DNA from 3 places in the Streptosporangium sp. NPDC048886 genome. Region 3 is predicted to be linked to each of the others. Evidence: riboswitches for the same ligand, from Rfam matches in the RefSeq annotation. Region 3 holds a riboswitch; each other region holds the start of a gene.
The links. A riboswitch is a leader RNA that binds a small molecule or an ion and turns the genes downstream of it on or off. The one in region 3 is predicted to bind cobalamin.
Positions count from the first base shown of each region.

Region 1: another riboswitch for cobalamin. It lies ahead of metE (5-methyltetrahydropteroyltriglutamate--homocysteine S-methyltransferase); the one in region 3 lies ahead of metE (5-methyltetrahydropteroyltriglutamate--homocysteine S-methyltransferase).
Region 2: another riboswitch for cobalamin. It lies ahead of ACZ6R6_RS16140 (ribonucleoside-diphosphate reductase subunit alpha); the one in region 3 lies ahead of metE (5-methyltetrahydropteroyltriglutamate--homocysteine S-methyltransferase).

Region 1 covers NZ_JBVJHH010000050.1:496-7,858, forward strand. Annotated here, with positions in the region: gene metE (5-methyltetrahydropteroyltriglutamate--homocysteine S-methyltransferase) at 35-2,362, opposite strand; cobalamin riboswitch at 2,508-2,730, opposite strand; cobalamin riboswitch at 2,863-3,035, shown strand; gene ACZ6R6_RS41430 (DUF2975 domain-containing protein) at 3,425-3,916, shown strand; gene ACZ6R6_RS41435 (helix-turn-helix domain-containing protein) at 3,916-4,137, shown strand; gene ACZ6R6_RS41440 (Tn3 family transposase) at 4,273-4,530, opposite strand; gene ACZ6R6_RS41445 (hypothetical protein) at 4,689-5,087, shown strand; partial or broken gene ACZ6R6_RS41450 (Tn3 family transposase) at 5,134-5,492, opposite strand; gene ACZ6R6_RS41455 (hypothetical protein) at 5,908-6,168, shown strand; gene ACZ6R6_RS41460 (hypothetical protein) at 6,165-6,476, shown strand; gene ACZ6R6_RS41465 (hypothetical protein) at 6,673-7,026, opposite strand; gene ACZ6R6_RS41470 (TetR/AcrR family transcriptional regulator) at 7,038-7,363, opposite strand, start outside.
Region 2 covers NZ_JBVJHH010000011.1:204,702-212,064, reverse strand. Annotated here, with positions in the region: gene ACZ6R6_RS16160 (N-acetylmuramoyl-L-alanine amidase) at 1-810, opposite strand, end outside; gene ACZ6R6_RS16155 (hypothetical protein) at 965-1,240, shown strand; gene glmS (glutamine--fructose-6-phosphate transaminase (isomerizing)) at 1,264-3,072, shown strand; gene ACZ6R6_RS16145 (Bug family tripartite tricarboxylate transporter substrate binding protein) at 3,177-4,205, shown strand; cobalamin riboswitch at 4,204-4,402, shown strand; gene ACZ6R6_RS16140 (ribonucleoside-diphosphate reductase subunit alpha) at 4,602-6,797, shown strand; gene ACZ6R6_RS16135 (ribonucleotide-diphosphate reductase subunit beta) at 6,823-7,363, shown strand, end outside.
Region 3 covers NZ_JBVJHH010000022.1:150,002-157,364, forward strand. Annotated here, with positions in the region: gene metE (5-methyltetrahydropteroyltriglutamate--homocysteine S-methyltransferase) at 1-2,026, opposite strand, end outside; cobalamin riboswitch at 2,144-2,361, opposite strand; gene ACZ6R6_RS27060 (transcriptional regulator) at 2,634-3,269, opposite strand; gene ACZ6R6_RS27065 (DNA-binding protein) at 3,266-3,661, opposite strand; gene ACZ6R6_RS27070 (PEP/pyruvate-binding domain-containing protein) at 3,722-4,969, shown strand; gene ACZ6R6_RS27075 (histidine phosphatase family protein) at 5,229-5,843, shown strand; gene ACZ6R6_RS27080 (MBL fold metallo-hydrolase) at 6,049-6,642, shown strand.

The DNA.
Region 1 (7,363 bases), on a different contig from region 3:
CTGGCGTGGACTGTCACACCAGGCCCGGTACTCGTCAGCGGGCCTCTTGGCCGGCCACCTCGGTTCTGATCTCGCGGGCCGCGGCGACCAGGTTGTCCAGGGAGTCTCGGACCTCGGGCCAGCCGCGGGTCTTCAGCCCGCAGTCGGGGTTGACCCACAACCGCTCAGCCGGGATGCCGTCGAGCCCCTTACGCAGCAGGGACGCGACCTCCCCGGCATCGGGGACGCGCGGGGAGTGGATGTCGTAGACACCCGGGCCGACCTCCCTGGGATATCCCGCCCCGGCCAGTTCGTGGGCGACCTGCATGTGGGAGCGGGCGGCCTCCAGGCTGATCACGTCGGCGTCCAGGTCGTCGATGGCGGCCAGGATCTCGCCGAACTCGGCGTAGCACATGTGGGTGTGGATCTGGGTGTCGGCCCGCACCCCGCCGGTGGTGAGCCGGAAGGCCTCCCCCGCCCAGGCCAGGTAGCCGACCCTGTCTGCGGCACGCAGCGGCAGGGTCTCGCGCAGGGCGGGCTCGTCGACCTGGATGACGGCGGTGCCCGCGGCCTCCAGGTCGGCGACCTCGTCACGCAGGGCCAGCGCCACCTGGCGGGCAGTCTCGGCCAGGGGCTGGTCGTCGCGGACGAAGGACCAGGCCAGCATGGTGACCGGCCCGGTGAGCATGCCCTTGACCGGGCGCGTCGTCTGGGACTGGGCATAGCGGGTCCAGCGCAGGGTCATGGGCGCGGGGCGGGAGACGTCCCCGGCCAGGATCGGCGGCCGCACGTAGCGAGTGCCGTAGGACTGGACCCAGCCGTGCTGGGTGGCCAGGTATCCGTTGAGCTGCTCGGCGAAGTACTGGACCATGTCGTTGCGTTCGGGCTCGCCGTGCACCAGGACGTCGATGCCCGCCTCCTCCTGGAAGAGGAGGACCGAGCGGATCTCGGCAGCGATCCGCTCGTCGTAGGCGGCGGCGTCGATGCGTCCCGCGCGCAGGTCGGCGCGGGCCACCCGCAGCTCGGCGGTCTGCGGGAAGGAGCCGATGGTGGTCGTCGGCAGCAGCGGCAGGCCGAGGCGGGCGCGCTGCGCGACGGCCCGCTCGGGATAGGGCTGGGAGCGGCGTGCGTCGGCCGGGGTGACCGCCGCGCTCCGGGCCCGTACGGCGGCGTCGCGGGTGAGCGCCGAGGCCGCCCGTGAGGCGAGATCGGCCCGGTTGGCAGCCAGTTGCCCAGCGATGGCGCCGGTGCCCTCGCTCAGCGCCCTGGCCAGAGTGACGATCTCGGCCGTCTTCTGCCGGGCGAAGGCGAGCCAGCGGCCGACCTGCGGATCCACCCCGCGCTCAAGGGCGGTGTCCAGCGGGACGTGCAGCAGCGAGCAGGAGGCCGCTACATCCACCCGGTCGGTCAGGCCGAGCAGGGTGGCCAGGGTGGTCAGCGACTTTTCCAGGTCGTTGATCCACACATTGCGGCCGTCCACGACGCCCGCGATCAGACGCTTGCCGACCGCCCAGCCCACATTGGCCAGGTCGTTCAGGTTCGCCGCGGCCGGGCCGGTGAAGTCCAGGCCCAGCCCCTCGATCGGCGCCTCGGCCAGGATCGGCAGCGCCTCTCCCAGCCGGTCGAAGTAACTGGCGACCAGGATCTTCGGCCGGTGGGCCAGGGAGCCGAGCTCCCGGTAGGCGCGGGCCGCGGCGTTCAGCACGGCCCGGTCGCGGTCCTGCACCAGGGCGGGCTCGTCCAGCTGTACCCACTCGGCGCCCGCCGCGCGCAGGGCGGCGAGCAGCTGCACGTAGACCGGCAGCAGCCGGTCCAGCAGGGTGATCGGGTCGAAGCCGGGGTCCACGCCGGGCGCGGGCTTGGCCAGCAGCAGGTACGTCACCGGGCCGACCAGCACGGAACGCGGGTTGTGCCCCTGTGCGAGAGCCTCGCGCAGCTCGCCGACCTGCTTGGCCGGATCGGCGGTGAAGACGGTGTCCGGCCCCAGTTCCGGCACCAGGTAGTGGTAGTTGGTGTCGAACCACTTGGTCATCTCCAGCGGAGCGACGTCCTGTGTGCCGCGTGCCATGGCGAAGTAGCCGTCCAGGGCGTCGGCCTCCACGGCGGCCCGGTGACGCTCGGGGATGGCGCCGACCATGACGGTGGTGTCCAGGACGTGGTCATACAGTGAGAAGTCGCCGGTGGGGACCTCGTGCACGCCGGAGGCGGTCAGGTGGCGCCAGTTGTCGCGGCGCAGCTGGGCCGCGGTGTCGTGCAGCTCGTCGGCGGTGACGCGGCCCGCCCAGTAGCCCTCGACCGCCTTCTTCAGCTCGCGGTCCGGTCCCTGGCGTGGATAGCCGTGGACGGTGGCCAGTGATGCGGGGGTGGCGGAAGTCTCAGCCACGAAACTCTCCTTCGCGAGTCATGGAGGACCCCGGTGCTCTCACGGGCGCGAAGGAACAGCTGACCGGCGGGCATCTTGATCCAGTGCCCGCTCGTGCCGCCGACCCGCCCTCGAGGTCACCGAAGTCACCGCGCGCGCGGGCAGTGGCAGGTCTTCGGACTCGCGGGCACGCCCGGGTTCTCACCCGGGCATCTACTGGCCGTCGCTTCCCCGGTCCGGCTGTTCGGACCCAGTGCGTTTGACGGCGGTCGTTCCCACTCACCGCTGCGGGGCAGTCCCGGAATTGGCGGGCTCGCGAGCCAAGCAGGCGAGCATTGCCGCACCGGGTTCCCTCTTACGACGCGCCTGCCTGGAGGACAGGGCGAACCGACTGCGGCTCCAGCCTAAGCGCTGTTCGGTCCCTCTCGGGCGACAGGGACTCCGCGCCGTACGGGCCGGGTGATCGTTCTGGGCCCGATGGCGGGTGCCGCTCTGGACTTACTAGGACGTCCAACTATATGTTCGTGGGCAAGGCCCGCGGTGCAGGGAAGCTGGTGTGAATCCAGCGCGGTCCCGCCACTGTGACCGGGAAGTGCGTCATCGCGACATCGACAGCCACTGGCGAAAGCCGGGAAGGCCGGATGGCGCGCGCTGATCCGGGAGTCAGGATACCGGCCGCGGGTTGATCCGTGTTGTCCACGAGGATGGAGCGAACGCGCATGGCATCGGTACGCGCTCGCGAGCCCGGAAACGTCCCCGCGTCGGAAGATCCTCCGCGCTGACGGCCCTGCTGCGTCTTGGGGTGCTGGTAAGAACCGAGTCACGCGCCCCAAACGCGCGGCATCGTCGCCGGTCAGGGGTCTGAGGAACATCGGTAGCAACGGTGCAGGAAACAACGGATATCCAGGTCGGCGGCCCGTCTTCCAGGCTCTCAATGCTCTCAATTGGGGCTCTGAGCTGGATACCCGTTGGAAATTCCCCATTGCTACCGGGGCCCCGGAGGGCTAGGCGGTCTGGCTCAGCCCTTGTTTCACCTATCGAGATTCGATAGATTTTCATCGTAACTCGATGGAAGGATGGGTCATGGGAAAGCTGGCAGTGCGTGCGCTTCGCGCCGTGCTCGTGGTGGTGCTCGCCGGCACCGTGTCCGTACAGGCATTGATGGTGTGGGTGTTGGCCAGCGGGAGCGACCCGGAGGACGGGTCGCTCCCGCTGACCCCGCTGCGCGTGATCACGATCCTGGGCATGGTGTCGGTCCAGGTCGCCCTGGTCAGCGTATGGCGGCTGGTGACGATGGTGCGGCGCGGAACCGTGTTCTCCCACGCCGCCTTCCGGTACGTGGACGCCGTGATCGGCGCGATCGTGGCGGCTGCCCTCCTGTGGTTCGCAGTCACGGCCCTCAACGCGCCGGACCAGCGGGCCGACCCGGGCGTCACCGTCATCATGGGCGGGGTCGGCCTGGCCATCCTGGGGGTCGCGCTCATCGTGCTCGTGCTGCGGATGCTGCTCGCCCAGGCCGTCGCGCGCGACATCGAAGCGGCGCAGATGCAGGCCGAGTTGGACGAGGTGATCTGATGCCGATCGTCGTCGACATCGACGTGATGCTGGCCAGACGGAAGATGTCCGTGGGCGACCTCGCGGACCGCGTAGGGATCACGCCCGCCAACCTGGCGGTACTCAAGAATGGCCGGGCTAAGGCGGTGCGCTTCGCGACGCTCGCCGCGCTCTGCGAGGTACTCAAGTGCCAGCCGGGCGACCTGCTGCGCTGGGAGGCGGAGGACGCCGCGGGCGGATGACGTGCCCCAGAGCGGGCGTGAAAACGCCTGGCACCACCGGCCTGTGGATCTCGGTCGGGATCCCGGTCACGTGCAGTCACCTGCGACGATGCCGCGCGTTTGGGGCGCGCGACTCGGTTCTTACCAGCACCCCTGTTAGCGGGCATAGCGGGACTCCGTTGCCGGTTGGCCGGCAGCGCTGGCCGGTGTCCGGGGATGGGGCACGGTGGGCAGGGCGAAGTCGAGCCGCTTGTCCATCTCCAGCCGGAACGTGCCGTACGAGTTGATGTTCGACCAGAAGAGCGCGGTCAGCCCGCGCCGGTCCTCGTCCGAGAGCTTCTTCGCCAGAACGCGCTGAAGCAGCAGGGTGTTGATGTGGACCAGGCTGGACTGGAGAAGGTGGAGCGCGAGCATCGAGGTCCTCTGCGTGCTCCTTGTCCGGGCTGGTCAGCGTGCCGTCCTTGCCGTAGTGCAGCACGGTGTTCGCCGAGTTCCAGTTCTCCACGACCTGAAGGCCACCGTATGGGCGGCGGTCGAGGTTCGAAGCCCACGCTATCCCGGCCGGGTTCACAGTGATCCCCCGGGGCAGGACCGGCTACTACGGACCCGTCGGCCCCGGCCTGACCGAGGGCGTGGACGAGGAGAAGCTGACCGCGGACACGCTGTGGGAAGCGGTGACCGGCAAGCCTGACGCCCAGACCTGGTACGAGTCCGTGCACATCACCTGCCGCAGCCCGGAGTCGGAAGCGGCCCGCAAGGAGCACTACAAGCAGATCTCCGCCCCTGCGCATGAGCGGCGGAAACAGCCGAAGACCGACCCGGCCACGGACACGCAGGTGAAGTACCTGACCACGCTCGCGGAGAAGGTCGGCACGGAGCGGTTCGACGCGGAGTTCGCCAAGGTGATCAAGGGCAGCGACATCGCCCCTCGGGCCCCCGGCAGCGGTGGGCGACGGCCGCGAAGCGGCTGACCAAGGCGAGGGCCCGCAAACTCACCACCGCCCTGGTCGGCCACGACTAGTCCGGGCCGTCCCCGTCGTCGTCCTCGTCCAGCTCTGGCGCGTCCGGGTCGCGCAGCGGGCGCAGGCGCCGACCGCCGGGGTGGAGGCGGTGAAGTTGTAGCGGCCGAGCAGGTTCAGGTTCTTGTGCTTGAGCGGGGAGAGCCGGGCGATGTCCTCCTCTCGGATCTCGTGGCCCTCCGCCTGGAGCTGGGCGACAGCGGCGTCGATGTACTTCGTGGTCCAGAGCACGATGGCGTTGAGGACCAGGCCGAGCGCGCCGAGCTGGTCCTCCATCCCGTCGCGGTACGCCTGGTGGATGGTGCCGCGCTTGCCGTGGCACACATCCCTAGCGAGCTTGTGGCGGGATTCCTGCACGGCGTCCTCCTCCCGAAGGTGGCCTCAGCCGCCAACTAGCGACGCGGCCCTGTTCGCGGAGGCGCCGAGCTGGGGTTTGCTTCTCAGCCGTGCGTTTTCTCAGAAGTCGTGACTGTCTCCGCTTCCGAGAACATGATCTTCTCGGAAGTCGGCTGACCTGCGCGGATCGGCTTACTTTGGGGCTAGGGACACGTTCGGGAGCAGGAGGCCGAATTGAAGATGGCCGCCCTAGCGCGGCTGCGCACCATGTGCTCCTCAGGGTGCTCCTCGAGGGTGAGGCCGCTCATCGGGCCTCACTGTCCTTTCGTTGGATTTACGGCCAGTACTACCGGGACCCCTGAAAATGGAATGGAGTATGAGCCCACGTATTACAAGTGGTAGCACTATTAACACACCGGCGCGGAGCATACGAACCATGGCTAAGGGAAGAACGTCCGTCAGCATCGCCCCGTGGATCCTGGAGGCGGTACGCAAGCACGCCGAGGAGCACGGGCTCAGCGTCTCCACCGTCCTGGAGCGCGGCGCCCTCCGCGAGATCGCCGCCACCCATAGCACCGCCGCCCGCGCCGCGGTGTACGGCGCCGGCGCGGTCGCCGGGCAAGAAGCCGACGATCGCATTCTCGCCGAGGACACCATGCGGGCCGTCGACGAACGCCGCACGGGCGAGGCCACGTGAGTCACCGATTCGGGGAGTTGTGGTCGGTCCAGCTCGGCGACCGCGAAGAGGTTCGGCTGATCGTCTCGGGCGACTTCTACCACACGCTGTACGGGGACAACGTGCTCACCGCACATGTCGAGCTCGCCGACATGGCGCACGCGCTGACCGCGTTCGTGATCGACGTCGGCGACGGCCAGGCCGCGATGATCGATCGGATATCCACCGTGGCGGCCGTACGGCTAAAGGGCAAGGTGGGCGATCTGCCGGAGGCTCAGCTCGCCGCGGTGCGCGGGATGATCTCCACCATCTTCGGCTGCGCGGGTTGACCGCGGCTCCCGCGGCGCCGATTACCGGTGGCGTTACGACGCCCGCGCCGAGCACGTGCACTACCTGATCCGACGCGAGGCGGAACACACTCGGGGCAAGACCGTCTGAAGGGAGCCTGCGGATCGGGACGATCCGCAGGCTCCCTTCAGGGATCTGTGACGTTCAACCGTGCTGTCGCGGCGACTTCGACTACGGCTACGCGGCCAGTGACGACTCGATCAGCGCTACGGTGGCGCGCGGGTTCTCCACGCCGATGACCAGGCGCGCGTACTGCTCGTCGGCCAGTTCGATCACCACCGCCCGGCTCGCGTCACGGATGTCCCAAAACACTCTTTCGCCATCCATGTGGAAGGTGCCCGCCGTGATAACACCGGGGATGTGCGCCCCCGGCGCGCGTATGCCCTTCGGCTCGGTGACCACACCCGGATCCGCCGTGGCGCCGCGGACGTTGGCCAGCGGAATGACCAGGCGGCTCTTCAGTGCCCAGAGCTTGTCCAGTCCTTCGATCTCCACAATGAGGGAACCTTCTTCGATGTGCACCTGTGCCATGCCTGAACTCCTTAGGAGAGGTTGCTCGCCCTGGCCCGTAGCCGAAGGCCCAACAGTTGCGCGGTGAACCGGACGGCCGCGGGCGCGTCGAGGCCAAGGGATGATGCGGCGGCGTGGTCGAGGGCAGTGATCGCGCCACCGACCTCCTTGGCCACCTCGGCATCTTCTGGCGCTCGTTCGGCCGTGGCCATCAACAGCAGATCCAGGCCCGGCGCCTCCAGCGCGCTCCGCACCGCCCTCTCCGGCTCGCCGGCCCGGGTGATCTGCTCGATCATCGGCGCGAGGTGATGCTCCAGCGACCAGCGCAGCGCGGCCAGGTAGAGGCCGCGCTTGCTAC
Region 2 (7,363 bases), on a different contig from region 3:
CCATTCGCAGGAGACGGTGGGCGGGCAGTCGGGCGCGGGCGCCGACGCGCGGCGCAGCCCGGCCGGGGCGGGCGGCCGCCACGGGGACAGGCCCGGGACGGCGGGCAGGATCATCCGCTCGCCGTCGTCGGTCACGCGGGCCGCGCCGGCGCGGATCGTCGCGTAGACCTCGTCGGCGAAGAAGCGTGCCGCCCCGGCGTCCGCCGTCCCCGGGTAGCGGGCCACCGCGCCGTACCAGTCCGCCGGGTCGGCGCCCGCCGGTCCGCCGGCCCGCCGCTGGAGGTCGGCCAGCAGCGCCGCGCCGCCCTGGATGTTGGCCGCCGGGTCCCGGCGCAGCCGGGCGGGGGCGATCCCGGTCAGCTCCGCCGCCCGGCGCAGGGTGTCCGGGGGCGGGACCGCGGCGGTGGCCGGGAGGGCCGCGGGCGGGTGGGGGCGGCTCTCGTCGCCGCGCGGGTCCTGCCCGCGGTGGCCGCGGCGCCCCGGATCGGCCCGGACGTCGACCAGGTGCATGGGACCGTAGCCGGCCGAGACGCTGGGCAGCCCGTGGTTGGCGTCCCAGCGGGACTCCAGGTAGGAGACCGCGAGCAGCACGCTCTCCGGCACCCCGTAGGTCCGGGCCGCCCGGGCGAAGGCCGCCTGCCTGCCCTCCTGATCCTGCCCGGCCGGGGCCGGCTCCTCGGCGGCGGGCGCCGGAGTTACGGCGGGCGGAGTCCGCACGAGGGGCGGGGCGCCGCCGGGCGCGGGCGTTGCGGCGGCCGGGGCCAGTGCGGTGAGGGTGGCGACGACGGTGATCCCCGGCAGACGGCGCATAGTGATTCCTCCCGACCGCATGACTACGAAGAGTTATTCGAGGTTACCGACTGTCTCGCGATCGGGGCTGCTTTAGGTCGTCCGGGACGATCCTTGCCCGAAATCGGGCAGAAAACTTGGTGAAGGGCGTCGATGCTGCGTATGGTCCTGCTCTGTGTCCACGGCATGGCATCCGCATGAGGATCTGATTACCCACCTGACCCGGACGAGCGCGCTCGGTCCCGGGGAGGCGGCGCGGGTGGTGGCGGACGTGCTGGCCTACTTCTCCGAGCCCGTCGAGGACTTCGTCCGGCGGCGCCACGGCGAGCTCAAGGCCAAAGGGCTGGTCAACGACGAGATCTTCCCCCGGATCGCCGCCGAGATCACCTCCCGCCGTGTCGCGGCACCTGAACTCTCCCTGCGCCAGCTGCGCCGGATCGTCTACGGGTAAGGATCGGTCAAATGTGCGGAATCGTGGCTTACGTCGGACCAAAGGACGCGGCGCCGATCCTGCTGGAGGGCCTGCAGCGCCTTGAGTACCGGGGCTACGACTCGGCCGGCGTGGTGGTCTCCAACAAGGGTCTGAAGATGCGCAAGGTCAAGGGCCGGGTGGCCGACCTGGCGGCGGCCGTGCCGGCGCGGTTCAAGGGCACCCTGGGCATCGGGCACACCCGCTGGGCCACCCACGGCGCGCCCAGCGACGTCAACGCCCACCCCCACCTGTCCACCGACGAGCGCGTCGCGGTGGTGCACAACGGCATCATCGAGAACGCCGACGAGCTGCGGGCCAAGCTGGAGGCCGACGGTGTGGTCTTCCTGTCCGAGACCGACACCGAGGTGCTGGCGCACCTGATCGCCCGGACCGTCGGGGAGACCGACTCGCTGGAGGAGGCGGTCCGGCTGGCGCTCAAGCGGATCGTCGGCACCTACGGCATCGCGGTGATCGACGCCCAGCGGCCCGGCGAGGTGGTGGTGGCCCGCAACGGCAGCCCGATCGTGCTGGGCATCGGCGAGAAGGAGATGTTCGCCGCCTCCGACGTGGCCGCGCTGGTCCGCTACACCCGCCAGGTGGTCCACCTGGAGGACGGGGAGCTGGCGGTGCTGAAGGCCGACGGCTTCCACACCTTCGCCAGTGACGCGCGCGAGACGGCCAAGGAGCCGCTGACCGTCGACTGGGAGGCCGGGCACTACGACACCGGCGGCTACGAGCACTACCTGCTCAAGGAGATCTCCGAGCAGCCCGACACCGTGGCCCGGACGCTGCGCGGACGGCTGGACGACCGCTTCCACATCGCCCACCTGGGCGGCCTCAACATGGACGCGCGCGAGACCCGGTCGTTCCGCCGGGTGAAGATCATCGGCTGTGGCTCCGCCTACTACTCGGGCCAGATCGGCGCCCAGCTCATCGAGGAGCTGGCGCGGATCCCGGCCGACGCCGAGCCGGCCAGCGAGTTCCGCTACCGCAGCCCGGTCGTGGAGCCCGACACCCTGTATGTGGCGATCAGCCAGTCGGGGGAGACCTACGACACCCTCGCCGCCGTCCAGGAGCTCAAGCGCAAGGGCGGCCGGGTGCTCGGCATCGTCAACACCGTCGGCAGCGCCATCGCCCGCGAGTGTGACGGCGGCGTCTACCTGCACGCCGGCCCCGAGGTCTCGGTGGCCAGCACCAAGGCGTTCACCTCGACCGCGGTGGCCTTCGCGCTGCTGGCGCTCCACCTGGGCCGGGTGCGCGACCTGTCCCCGGCCGACGGCCGCCGCATCTGCGAGGGCCTGCGCCGGCTGCCCGGCCAGATCAAGGAGATCCTCGCGCTGGAGCCGCAGATCAAGGAGCTGGCGCGCAAGTACGCCGACTCGCCGAGCATGATGTTCGTCGGCCGGGTCCGGGGCTACCCGGTGGCCCGCGAGGGCGCGCAGAAGCTCAAGGAGATCTCCTACGTGCACGCCGAGGCCTACCCGGCCAGCGAGCTCAAGCACGGGCCGCTGGCCCTGATCGGCCCGGAGATGCCGACCGTGGCGATCGTCCCCGACGACGAGCTGCTGGACAAGAACCTCACCACGCTCGGCGAGATCCGCGCGCGCGGCGGCCGGGTGCTCATGGTCGGTCACCGTACGGCCGACCCCAAGCTGGCCGACGACTGCGTCGTGGTGCCCAGGAACGAGACGGAGCTGGACCCGATCCTGCTGTCGATCCCGCTCCAGCTCCTGGCCTACCACGCGGCCGTGGCGCTGGAGCGGGATGTGGACAAGCCTCGCAACCTGGCCAAGAGCGTCACGGTGGAGTGAACCCCCTCGGAACTGCCTGATGGCAGTAAGGCCCCCCAATGTGTGACACAAAGTGACGTGTCTGTAACCTGAAGTATTGGGGGGTCTGGAGGGAAGGGGCGCTTATGTACCGTAGGCGGTTCTTCGCGCTCGCCCTGGGGGTCATGGTCGCCGGCGGCTGCGGCAGGGCGGCGGACCGCCGCCTGCCGCTGGCGGGACGGCTGACCGTCATCGCGCCCGCCGCCCGCGGGCAGGGCTGGGACCGGGCCGCCCGCGCGCTGGCCGCGGTACTGACCGACGACGGGCTGGCGCGGAAGGTCGAGGTGGGCAACTATCCGGGCAGCCTGGGCGCCGCCGCGCTGGGGGCCTTCGCCGCCGCCCACGACCCGTTCGCGCACGAGGGCAGGCTGCTGCTCACCGGGATGCCGATGGTGGCCGGGGCGGAGATCGCCAACACCGCCTCCGTGGTGGAGTCCACCACCCCCCTGGCCCGCCTGGTCGGCGACTGGGCGGCCCTGGTCGTCCCGGAGAACTCCCGCCTGCGCACCTTCGAGGACCTCGCCGCGGTGCTCCGCCGCGACCCGGCCGGGCTGACGGTGGGCGGCCGGATGGAGGGCGGCTCCGACCACGTGCTCTACGGCATGATCGGCAAGTGCCTGGGGGTGGACACCCGGCTGCTGGACTACGCCGGCTACTCCAGCGGGGCCGAGGGCGTGCACGCCCTCCACGACGGCAGGGTGGCCGCGCTGCTGGGCTCCGCCCGCTCCTTCGTGCCCGAGATCGCCGAGGGCCGGCTGCGGCCGCTGGTGGTCTCCTCCGCCGAGCGGATCGACGGGATCGACGCCCCGACGCTGATGGAGCTGGACGTCCGGCTGGAGTACACCGACTGGTGCGGCGTGCTCGGCCCCCGCGGCATGAGCTCCGACGACAGGGACGTGGCCGTCGCCCTGTGCGACCGCGTCGACGCCTCGTCCCGCTGGCGGGCGATCTGCGCGGCCAACGGCTGGAACCGGGTCTATCTGAGCGGGGACGACTTCCGCCAGTGGCTCGTCACGGAGACGCGCCGGACCCGGGAAGTGCTCGACGAGCTCGGACTGCTGAGCACCATCGGCACAAGCTGTTGGGGTAGTTGCGTCCGGCAGCACTACATGTAGGATCCTGCTCGTTGCTGGTTCGCCCCTCTGGGGTGAGGCAAGAGGGAACCCGGTGAGATTCCGGGACTGCCCCGCAGCGGTGAACGGGAACGAAAGCCGTCATGGAGCACTGGGCGCACCTGCCCGGGAAGCGACGGCCGGTAGGCATGTGCCAGACGCCCGTGAGTCCGAAGACCTGCCGGCGACGTGTGGAGAGGGAGCCGAGCCGGGCACCGAGGGACGCGTGGAGCGGCCCGGAGCGTGCCGGGTGAGGCGGACCCGACCACGGAGATCGTTCAGGGCCTCGAGGGAGGGCCCACGCGATGAGGCGGTCCGGCGTGCCCGGGGCCGTTCTCTGGCGCGTGCGCCCTTCCGGCGAGAGCCGTACGGGGAATTCGAGCGCGCGAGGGGTAGCACGTGACACAGACCTTGGTCGACGTCGCCAAGGAGACCGGCAACGGCCCGGTCGACCGCCGGCTGGCCATCGAGGAGGCCGCCGCCCGGGTGATCGCCGACCCGGAGAACTCCAAGATCGCCGCCGGGCTGCTGGCGGAGCTGATCGCCGAGGAGGCCGCCGGGCACAGCGTCCGGACCTTCTCCGAGTCCGTCGCCGCGACCCACGCGGCCGGGCTGATCCAGGACGGGCTGGCCGCCTTCGTGGCCTCCAACGCCGTGGCGCTGGACGCGCTGGTGGACGGGGCGGCCGACGGCCGGTTCGAATACTTCGGGCTGCGCACGGTCTACGACCGCTACCTGCTGCGCCACCCGCAGACCCGCAAGGTCCTGGAGCGCCCGCAGCACTTCTTCCTCCGGGTGGCCTGCGGCCTGTCGGAGACGGTGGAGGAGGCCGCCGAGCTCTACGCGCTCATGTCCACCCTGTCCTACCTGCCGAGCTCGCCCACCCTGTTCAACTCCGGCTCGCGCAGGCCCCAGCTGTCGTCCTGCTTCCTGCTCGACTCGCCCCGGGACGAGCTGGAGGCGATCTACGAGCGCTACGGGCAGGTCGCGCGGCTGTCGAAGTACGCCGGCGGGATCGGCATCTCCTGGACCCGGGTCCGTTCGCGGGGCTCGCTGATCCGGGGCACCAACGGCCACTCCAACGGCATCGTGCCGTGGCTGCGCACGCTGGACTCCAGCGTCGCCGCGGTCAACCAGGGCGGCCGCCGCAAGGGCGCGGCCTGCGTCTACCTGGAGACCTGGCACGCCGACATCGAGGAGTTCCTCGAACTGCGCGACAACACCGGCGAGGAGGCCCGCCGCACGCACAACCTGAACCTGGCCAACTGGATCCCCGACGAGTTCATGCGCCGGGTCGAGGCCGACGGTGTGTGGTCGCTGTTCGACCCCAAGGAGGTCCCGCACCTCACCGACCTGTACGGCGCCGCCTTCGACGAGGCCTACCGGGCCGCCGAGGCCGAGGGCCGCTCCGTCAAGCAGATCCCGGCCCGCTCCCTGTACGGCCGGATGATGCGCACCCTCGCCCAGACCGGCAACGGCTGGATGACCTTCAAGGACGCCGCCAACCGGACCTCCAACCAGACGGCCCGCCCCGAGAACGTCATCCACCTGTCGAACCTCTGCACCGAGATCCTGGAGGTCACCAACGACGCCGAGACGGCCGTCTGCAACCTGGGCTCGATCAACCTCGCCGCCCACCTGGACGGCCAGGACGTCGACTGGCCACGGCTGCGCCGGACCGTCCGCACCGCCGTGCGGTTCCTGGACCGGACCATCGACCTGGGCTTCTACCCGACCCCGGAGGCCGAGGCGGCCAACCGGAAGTGGCGGCCGATCGGTCTGGGCGTGATGGGCCTGGCGGATGTGTTCTTCGCGCTGCGGCTGCCGTTCGACTCCCCGCAGGCGCTGGAGCTGTCCACCCGCATCTCCGAGGAGATCGCGCTGGCCGCCTACGGCACCTCCGCGGACCTGGCCGTCGAGCGGGGCCGCCACCCCTCCTACGACGAGACCAGGGCCGCCGGCGGCGTGCTCCACCCCGACCACTACGGGGCCGGCGGCTCGCCGGAGTGGACGCGCCTCAGGGAGCGGATCGCCGAGACCGGCCTCCGCAACTCGTTGATGATCGCGATCGCGCCCACGGCCACCATCGCCTCCATCGCCGGCTGCTACGAGTGCATCGAGCCCCAGGTCTCCAACGTCTTCAAGCGCGAGACCCTGTCGGGAGAGTTCCTCCAGGTCAACCGCTATCTGGTCCGTGACCTGCAGGCCCGGGGCCGGTGGACCCCGCAGATCCGGGACGCGATCAAGCGGGCCGACGGCTCCGTCCAGGACGTCCCCGGCATGCCCGAAGACCTCAAGGCGCTCTACCGGACCGCCTGGGAGCTGCCGCAGAAGGCGCTGATCGACCTGGCCGCGGCGCGCACGCCGTACATCGACCAGTCGCAGTCGCTGAACCTGTTCATGGCCACGCCGACCATCGGCAAGCTCTCCTCGATGTACGCCTACGCGTGGAAGTCCGGCCTCAAGACCACCTACTACCTGCGCTCCCGGCCGGCGACCCGGATCGCGCAGACCACCGTGGCCCAGGTCGCGCCCGACCCGGAGGCCGTCGCGTGCTCGCTGGAGAACCCCGAGTACTGCGAAGCCTGCCAGTAGCCACCTCCCCGAAAGGCACTTGCTGATGCTGCTCGACCCTGGCATGGACCTCACCCTGCGGCCCATGCGCTACCCGGAGTTCTACGAGCGCTACCGGGCCGCGATCCGCAACACCTGGACCGTCGAGGAGGTGGACCTCAACTCCGACCTGGCGGACCTGGCGAAGATGACGCCGGAGGAGCGCCACCTGATCAACCGCCTCGTCGCGTTCTTCGCCACCGGCGACTCGATCGTGGCCAACAACCTGGTGCTCAACCTCTACCAGCACGTCAACGCGCCCGAGGCGCGCCTGTATCTCAGCAGGCAGCTCTTCGAGGAGGCGGTGCACGTCCAGTTCTACCTGACCCTGCTGGACACCTACCTGCCCGACCACGACGAGCGGGTCAAGGCCTTCGCCGCGGTCGAGCACATCCCCTCGATCCGGGACAAGGCCGAGTTCTGCTTCCGGTGGATCGACTCGCTCGGCGGGCTCAACAGACTGGAGTCGCAGGACGACCGGCGGGCGTTCCTGCTCAATCTGATCTGCTTCGCCGCGTGCATCGAGGGGCTGTTCTTCTACGGCGCCT
Region 3 (7,363 bases):
TCCCGTTGGCGTATCCGGCCTCGCGCAGGTCGGCGACCAGCTCCATGCTCGAACGGGCCGCCTCGACGCTGGTGACGTCGGCGTCGAGGTCGGCGATCGCGGTGATGATCTCACCGAACTCCGAATAGCACATGTGCGTGTGGATCTGGGTGGAGACCGCCGCCCCCGAGGTGGCGAGCCGGAAGGCCGCCACCGCCCAGGCGAGGTATGCCTCCTGGTCAGCCCTGCGCAGCGGCAGGAGCTCCCGCAGCGCGGGCTCGTCCACCTGGATGATGCCGATCCCGGCCGCCTCCAGGTCGGCGATCTCGTCGCGGAGGGCCAGGGCGACCTGGCGTGCGGTCTCCGGCAGCGGCTGGTCGTCGCGGACGAAGGACCAGGCGAGCATCGTCACCGGGCCGGTCAGCATGCCCTTCACCGGCTTGGCCGTCAGGGACTGCGCATAGGCCGTCCACTTCACCGTCATCGGCTCGGGGCGGGAGACGTCGCCGTGCAGGATCGGGGGGCGGACACAGCGTGTCCCGTAGGACTGGACCCAGCCGTGGTCTGTGGCCGCGTAGCCGGACAGCTGTTCGGCGAAGTACTGGACCATGTCGTTGCGCTCGGGCTCGCCGTGCACGAGAACGTCCAGGCCGAGGTCCTCCTGAAGCCGGATCACCTGCCCGATCTCGGCGCGCATCGCCTCGGTGTAGGCGGCGTCGCCGATCCGGCCGGCCTTGTGGTCGGCGCGGGTCCTGCGGATCCGGGCGGTCTGCGGGAACGATCCGATCGTGGTCGTGGCCAGGTCGGGCAGGCCGAGCTCCGCCCGCTGAGCCGCGAAGCGGGTCCTGCGATCGGCCCGCCGGGTGTCGCCGAGAACCTCCAGCCTGGCCCGGACCTCGGCGTCGACACCCGCGGCGGGGACCGGCGCCGCCTGCGGGGCATCGGAGCAGACCTCGGCGTCGAGTGCCACCAGTTCGGCGACCTTCTGACGCGCGAACGCCAGCCGCGCCCGGACCGCCGGCTCCAGAGACGACTCGCTGTCGAGGTCGACGGGCACGTGCAGCAGCGAGCAGGACGTGCTCAGCTGCACCTGTCCGGCCAGCCCGAGCAGCACCGCGTAGGTCGACTTCGCCCGCGTCGGATCCGCCCGCCACACGTTCCTGCCATCGATCACGCCGGCGACGACGGTCTTGTGGGGCAGCCCGCCGACCGAGGCCACCACGTCCAGGGTGTCTGGACGGGAGACGAAGTCCAGCCCGATCGCCTCGACCGCACTGGAGGCCACCACCTTCAACGCCTCGGTCGCGACGGTGCCGAAGTAGGTGGCCAGCAGGATCCTCGGGCGGCTGGCCAGCCCGCCCAGGCGGCCGTAGGCCCGCTCGAGTGCTTCGACCTCCCGCGCGCCGAGATCCCCGGCCAGTACGGGCTCATCCAGCTGCACCCACTGCGCGCCGGCTCCCGCGAGCCGTTCCAGCAGCTCGGCGTAGACCTCCACCAGGGCGTCCAGAAGATCCAGCGGCACGAACCCCTCAGGCGAGCCCGGCGCGGCCTTGGCCAGCAGAAGGTAGGTCAGTGGGCCGACCAGCACCGGCCGGGTCTCGATCCCCAGGGCCCTGGCTTCGAGGTACTCGGCCACGGGCTTCGCTCGCGCGCCGTCGGCGAGCCGGAAACGGGCGTCCAGCGCGAGTTCGGGGACGATGTAGTGGTAGTTGGTGTCGAACCACTTGGTCATCTCCAACGCCGGGATGTCCGCGGCGCCGCGCGCCATCGCGAAGTACCGCTCCAGACCGGACAGCGTCCGGTACCGGTCAGGGACCGCGTCGACCATGACGCTGGTGTCCAGCACGTGGTCGTAGAGGGAGAAGGTGTTCGACGGGATCGTCCCCAGGCCGGCGTCCCGCAGCTCGGTCCACACCGCCCGTCGCAGCGTCGAGGCCGTGGACTGCAGTTCCGCTGCGCCGACCCGGCCGGCCCAGTATTCCTCGGTGACGAATTTGAGCTCTCGGTGCGCGCCGACGCGCGGATACCCGAGGATCGTCGTTGTCATGGCAGCTTCCCTCGCTATTGCCAGGATGCGGCCGGGCAGGAGGAAGAGGCGCACGGCAGGAAGGTCCCGCGGGCGCGTCCCAGGCCCTCCCACGGGGCCGCGGACCACCGTGCACCGGTCGGCGCACGGGCGGAGGCAGGTCTTCGGACTCGCGGGCACCACACCTGGATCAGGCGTGACCTACTGGCCGTCGCTTCCCAGACCACAGGCCCAGTGCGTATGACGGCGGTCGTTCCCACTCACCGCTGCGGGGCAGCCCCGGATTTCCACCGGGTTCCCTCTTACGACGTCCGCACCCGGCCGGGCGCGGACGAACCATCCACAGCGGGATTCTAGCCAGCCGGCGTGGTGACCGGATACCTTCGCCGTGCCCCGGGATGCCACCCGGCGCCCGTACGGCGAAGGGGTCCAAGGCGGTGCGCGGTGCCGTGCAGGCCCGCCCGAGACCGCCCGGGGCGTGGGAGGAGGGCCGGCGGGCCGACCGGGGCCGGCTCGGTGACCCGCCTACGGAGTGAGGTGGCCGGTGGTGCACCCGGCAGGTGGCCGGTGGTGCACCTGGCGGGCGCACCAGAGGGCCATCGTGGATGCGGGACGGCGGAGCGTGGGGTCAGGGTTCGGCGTGCCGGTCGAGGCCGAGCGTGGCGATGAGGTCTTCGTGGAGCTCGAACCAGACACGATGGCAGGAGTCGACGTCGGTGCGGTCGACCCAGGCGCCCTCCCCGGCCTGGGCGCGCGCCAGGGCTGTGGTGAATCGCGTGTCGTATCCGCGGAACCGCGCGAGAACGTCCCCGAGCCGGTCCGCGAGTGGCGGGAGTGCGCGGCCGATGCCGGCGAGCTCGTAGAGGACTCTGGCGTCCCAGGCGGGATCGGAGTGGTCGTTGAGGGCGAGCCGGTCGCCGGCGGTGGGCCGGAGTTGCCAGTCGGTGCAGGCTCGTAGCAGGAGAGCGTTCAGCGGGAGGAACTCGCGGTAGACGTCACGGACCTCGTCGGCACCGCCGACGCGTGCGAGCTCGGCCGCGAGCCGGCGCTCGTTCTCGGCTCGGCCCGATCCTGTCAACGACCAGCCTCCGGTGCCGGCGAAAGCGGTGTGCTCAACCCATCCCCGTGCCTCGGCGTCGCGCAGCACCTCTTCCGTCTCGGCCGCGTCGAGCCCGTAGCGACGAGCGATCACCGGGGTGTCCGCGAAGCCGGTGACACGCACGGCGTGCAGGACCAGGAGGCCGGGCGAGGAGTCCCGCGTCACGAGTCGGCGTCCTGTCGTGCCGCCAGGCGGGTGTAGTGCTGCTGGCACGCCTGCGGGGAGTTGAATCCCATCGCGTGCGCCATCTGCGCCCAGGTCAGTCCTGCGCTCCGGGCCGTGAACAGCAGGGCGGTTTCGAGCCCTTCGACCTCGGCGCGCGCGGCGGGCAGGAGAGCGAGCGCGCTCAGGATGTCCTCCCGGTCCAGGTCGGCGCAGCGCCAGACGGCGAACTGCGCGAGGTCGACCGCCGACGGCGGGACGGGCGGGGGCCGCCACGGACGGGCGTCGAGCGCGTCCGCGCCCAGGCGCAGAAGACGCTCACGCGCGTCCTGCTCACGGTGGGCCTGGGCGTGGTCGGCGTGCATGGCGTGAGCGATGTCCTGCTTGCGTGGCATGCAACTCATGATCCACAATCGACGGAGCGTCGTCAACATTCTGTTGAAAGGTAGGGATGGATGATCGTACCCCTCATGGAGGCCGTCGCCGATACCTGCGGGGGCAAGGCCGGCGCACTCGGCACGCTGCTCCGCGCGGGTCTGCCGGTCCCTGACGGCTTCGTCGTCTCGTTCGCCGCTTACCTCGCGGCTGTCCGTGACCTGGACCCCGGGCGGTTCGCCGGCGAGTCGGACGATCTCGACGCGGCTCGGCAGGTGATCGGGGCCCGTCCGGTCCACGCCACCGTGATCGACGCGCTGGGACGCGCGCTCGACGAGCTCGGCGATCCGCCCGTGGCGGTAAGGTCCTCGGCAGCGAACGAAGACACCGCTCAGACATCGGCGGCCGGTCAGCACGAGAGCTTTCTCGCCGTGCACGGGGTCAGCGAGGTCGCCGATGCCGTACGCGCCTGCTGGGCCTCGCTGTTCTCTCCACGTGCCATCGACTACCGGGGGGCCCACGGCCGCGACGACCAGCCTTCCGACGATCTTGTGATGGCCGTCCTCGTCCAACGCCATCTGGACGCCGAGGTGTCCGGGGTCATGTTCACACCCGCGGACCCGGACGGCACGACCGAGATCGAGGCGTCCTGGGGCCTCGGCCCCAGCGTCGTCGGGGGCATGGTCACCCCTGACGCCTACCGCGTCGCCGAGGACGGGTCGGTCACCCGCACCGTCGCAGACAAACGGACCCGCCTTGACCGGCGCGGCACGCGGCTCGTCATCGGCGACGTGCCCGCCCGTGCCCGGGAGCAACCGGCGATCGACGACGCGACCGCCACGCAACTCGCCGAGCTGGGCAAGGAGATTGCTGCCGCACTCGGTGGAGCGCAGGACATCGAGTGGGCGATCGCCGACGGCCGCACCTGGGTTCTGCAAGCACGGCCGGTCACCGCCGCACCCCCACCGCCGGCAGCGCCTTCCAGCGCCTCGGACACCCCGGCCGCCACACTCACCGGGACACCAGGCAGCCACGGGACCGTGACCGGCACCGCGAGAATCGTCCGCGGTCCCGGCGACTTCGCGCGCGTGCACCCGGGCGACATCCTCGTCTGCCCCTTCACCGACCCCGCCTGGACGCCGCTGCTGCGCATCGCCGCCGGCGTCATCACCGAAACCGGAGGCGTGCTCTCCCACGCCGCGATCGTCGCCCGCGAGCACGCCATCCCCGCCGTCCTCGGCGTCCCGAACGCGACGAGCAGGCTCCACGACGACACCGTCATCACCGTCGACGGCACCACCGGCACCGTCACGGCGACAGACGCGTGACCGATCACTTCCGTCCCTGGCCGGGAGTCGTTGCCCGGACTCGCACGCCGCCGACGCAGCAAGAGCGCCGGCAGCCGCAACGGTACGGACCCGGCCCCGTCCGCCGACGATGATCGCGCCGCCCGGCCACGCACGGCCTCCTCGGTCCCTGTCGGGCCAAGAGCAGATCCCACCCAAGCATCCCGCCGCCGAACCCGCATCTACGGATCGAAAGGAGATGGGGGGCGGGCCCGCACGGACACCGCGCCCCCAACCACCAATGGCAACGCGACACCTCTACCTAGCACGCCACGGCGCGGCCGACGCGTTCGGGGAACTCACCGGTATCGGGCACCGGCAGGCGGGCCTGCTGGGCGACCGGCTCGCCGGCGTACCGGTCGACGCCGTGTGGCACTCTCCGCTACCACGCGCCGTAGCAAGCGCGCACGGACTCGCCCGGCATCTGCCGGACGTGCCCGTGATCGAGGCCGCCGAACTCGTCGACCACGTGCCCTACGTTCCCAGCGCGGCCGAAACGCCTCCGTCCTGGGCCGGCTTCTTCGACGGTTACGACGACGCCGAGGCGGCCTCGGGCCAGAGGCTCGCCGAGGCCCTGGTTGCCCGGTTCGCGAAGGTGCCCGACACGACCACGGAAGGGACCCAGTCCGACACACACGAGGTCCTGGTGACGCACGCCTACCAGATCGCGTGGCTGGTGCGGCACGCCCTGGACGCGCCGCCGTCCCGGTGGCTGGGACTGAACAGCGCCAACACCGCGCTGACGGTCATCGAGTACCGCAACGGCCTGCCGCCCACAGTCGTGATGTTCAACGACATGAGCCACCTCCCGGCCGATCTGCGCTGGACCGGGTTCCCCCAAGGCATGCGGCCGTGAGGTGACTCCTACTGTCCGTACGCGCTCCTCGGCTACGTGACGCCGACCGGGTGCCACATGCTCGGCGTGGAGCGCTGGTCCGCGGGGCGTCCGCGACCCCCTGTGGGGCATAGGCGGCGACCGATCGAAACATTGGCACGAAACCCACGATAATAGGATTTCCGGCCACTGTTTCCAGGGACGCGCCGCCGTCAGACTGCTTTCCATGACCGACGCACCCCGCGGCCGCACGGCCGCCGTCCATATCCTCGCCACCGGCTACACCACCTCCACGGGACCCGGCGTGGCCGCGACCGTGTCCTACGTCACCGAGGGCGACCTCAGGATCGTGGTGGATCCCGGCATGGTCGCGAGCCAGTCAGTGATCACCGACGCGCTCGCCGGCCTCGGCCTCACGACGGACGACATCACCGACGTGGTGCTCAGCCACCACCACCCCGACAACATCCTCAACGTCGGCCTGTTCGGCCAGGCGCGGGTCCACGACCACAAGGCGATCTACCGGGGCCATGAGTGGACGGACCAGGACGCCGAGGGCTATGAGTTCTCCCCGTCGATCAAGCTGATCACCACCCCCGGCCACAGCGCCGAGGACATCACCCTCCTGGCCGGCACCGCCGAGGGCGTCGTGGCCTGCGCGGGCGACCTGTGGTGGCGGGCCGACGGCCCGGCCGACGACCCGGTCACCATCGACCGCCAGATCCTGCGCGCCAGCCGAGAGCGCGTGCTCGCCGTCGCCGACCTCATCGTCCCCGGCCACGGCGCACCCTTCGCCCCGACGGCGGCCACCCCTCGCTGACGCCCGGCAACGCCCGAGGCCAGCGGCTGGACCGAGACCTTCACCGACCTCGCCCCTACGCCGCCGTCGTCGACCGGCTCGCCTTCGGCGGCAACATCATCGAAGCCGGCACCCAGTCCTACTGCCTCGCCGGACAAAGGCTCGACCTGCTGGAACGGGCTTGGCGTACGTTTTCGTTCCGCCGCACTCCGCCCCCGGTTCTGAGGGGACTTTCGCGAGAGGCGACCTGAGCGAATGTCGAAGAGGTGACCACTTCCGACGGCCGTCACCAGCGGCGGTTTCCGAGGAGAGCGACTTCCGGCGTATCGCTGCGCCGGGCCGGCCGTGTGCGGTGCGCTTGGCGGCACAGGCCTGCCGCCACTCCTCCGCCGCCTGGATCATGGTCTGACCGACGTGCTCGGAGAAGTGGCCGATGCCTTGCATCCGGCTACCGGCGGGGGTGGTCGCGCCGAGGGTCTGGGCGCCTTGACAGGCGGAGTCGGCCGGCATCGCGTTCTGGCGGGCGCCGGCCGTCCAGCCGCGGAACCAGGCGTCGGCGTCGATGACATACCGGTCGCGCCGCCGGCGGGGGCCGCGCCCGTGCGCGTCGACCGCGGCTGTGGTCGGTATTGCGTTCGCAGACATCTCATTGCAAGTAGATCGAGATTGAATTTGCATTCACTTTCATTATCATTGCAAGACTTTATGGCGTTGACCTGCATATTTGCGACTTTCGTTGATT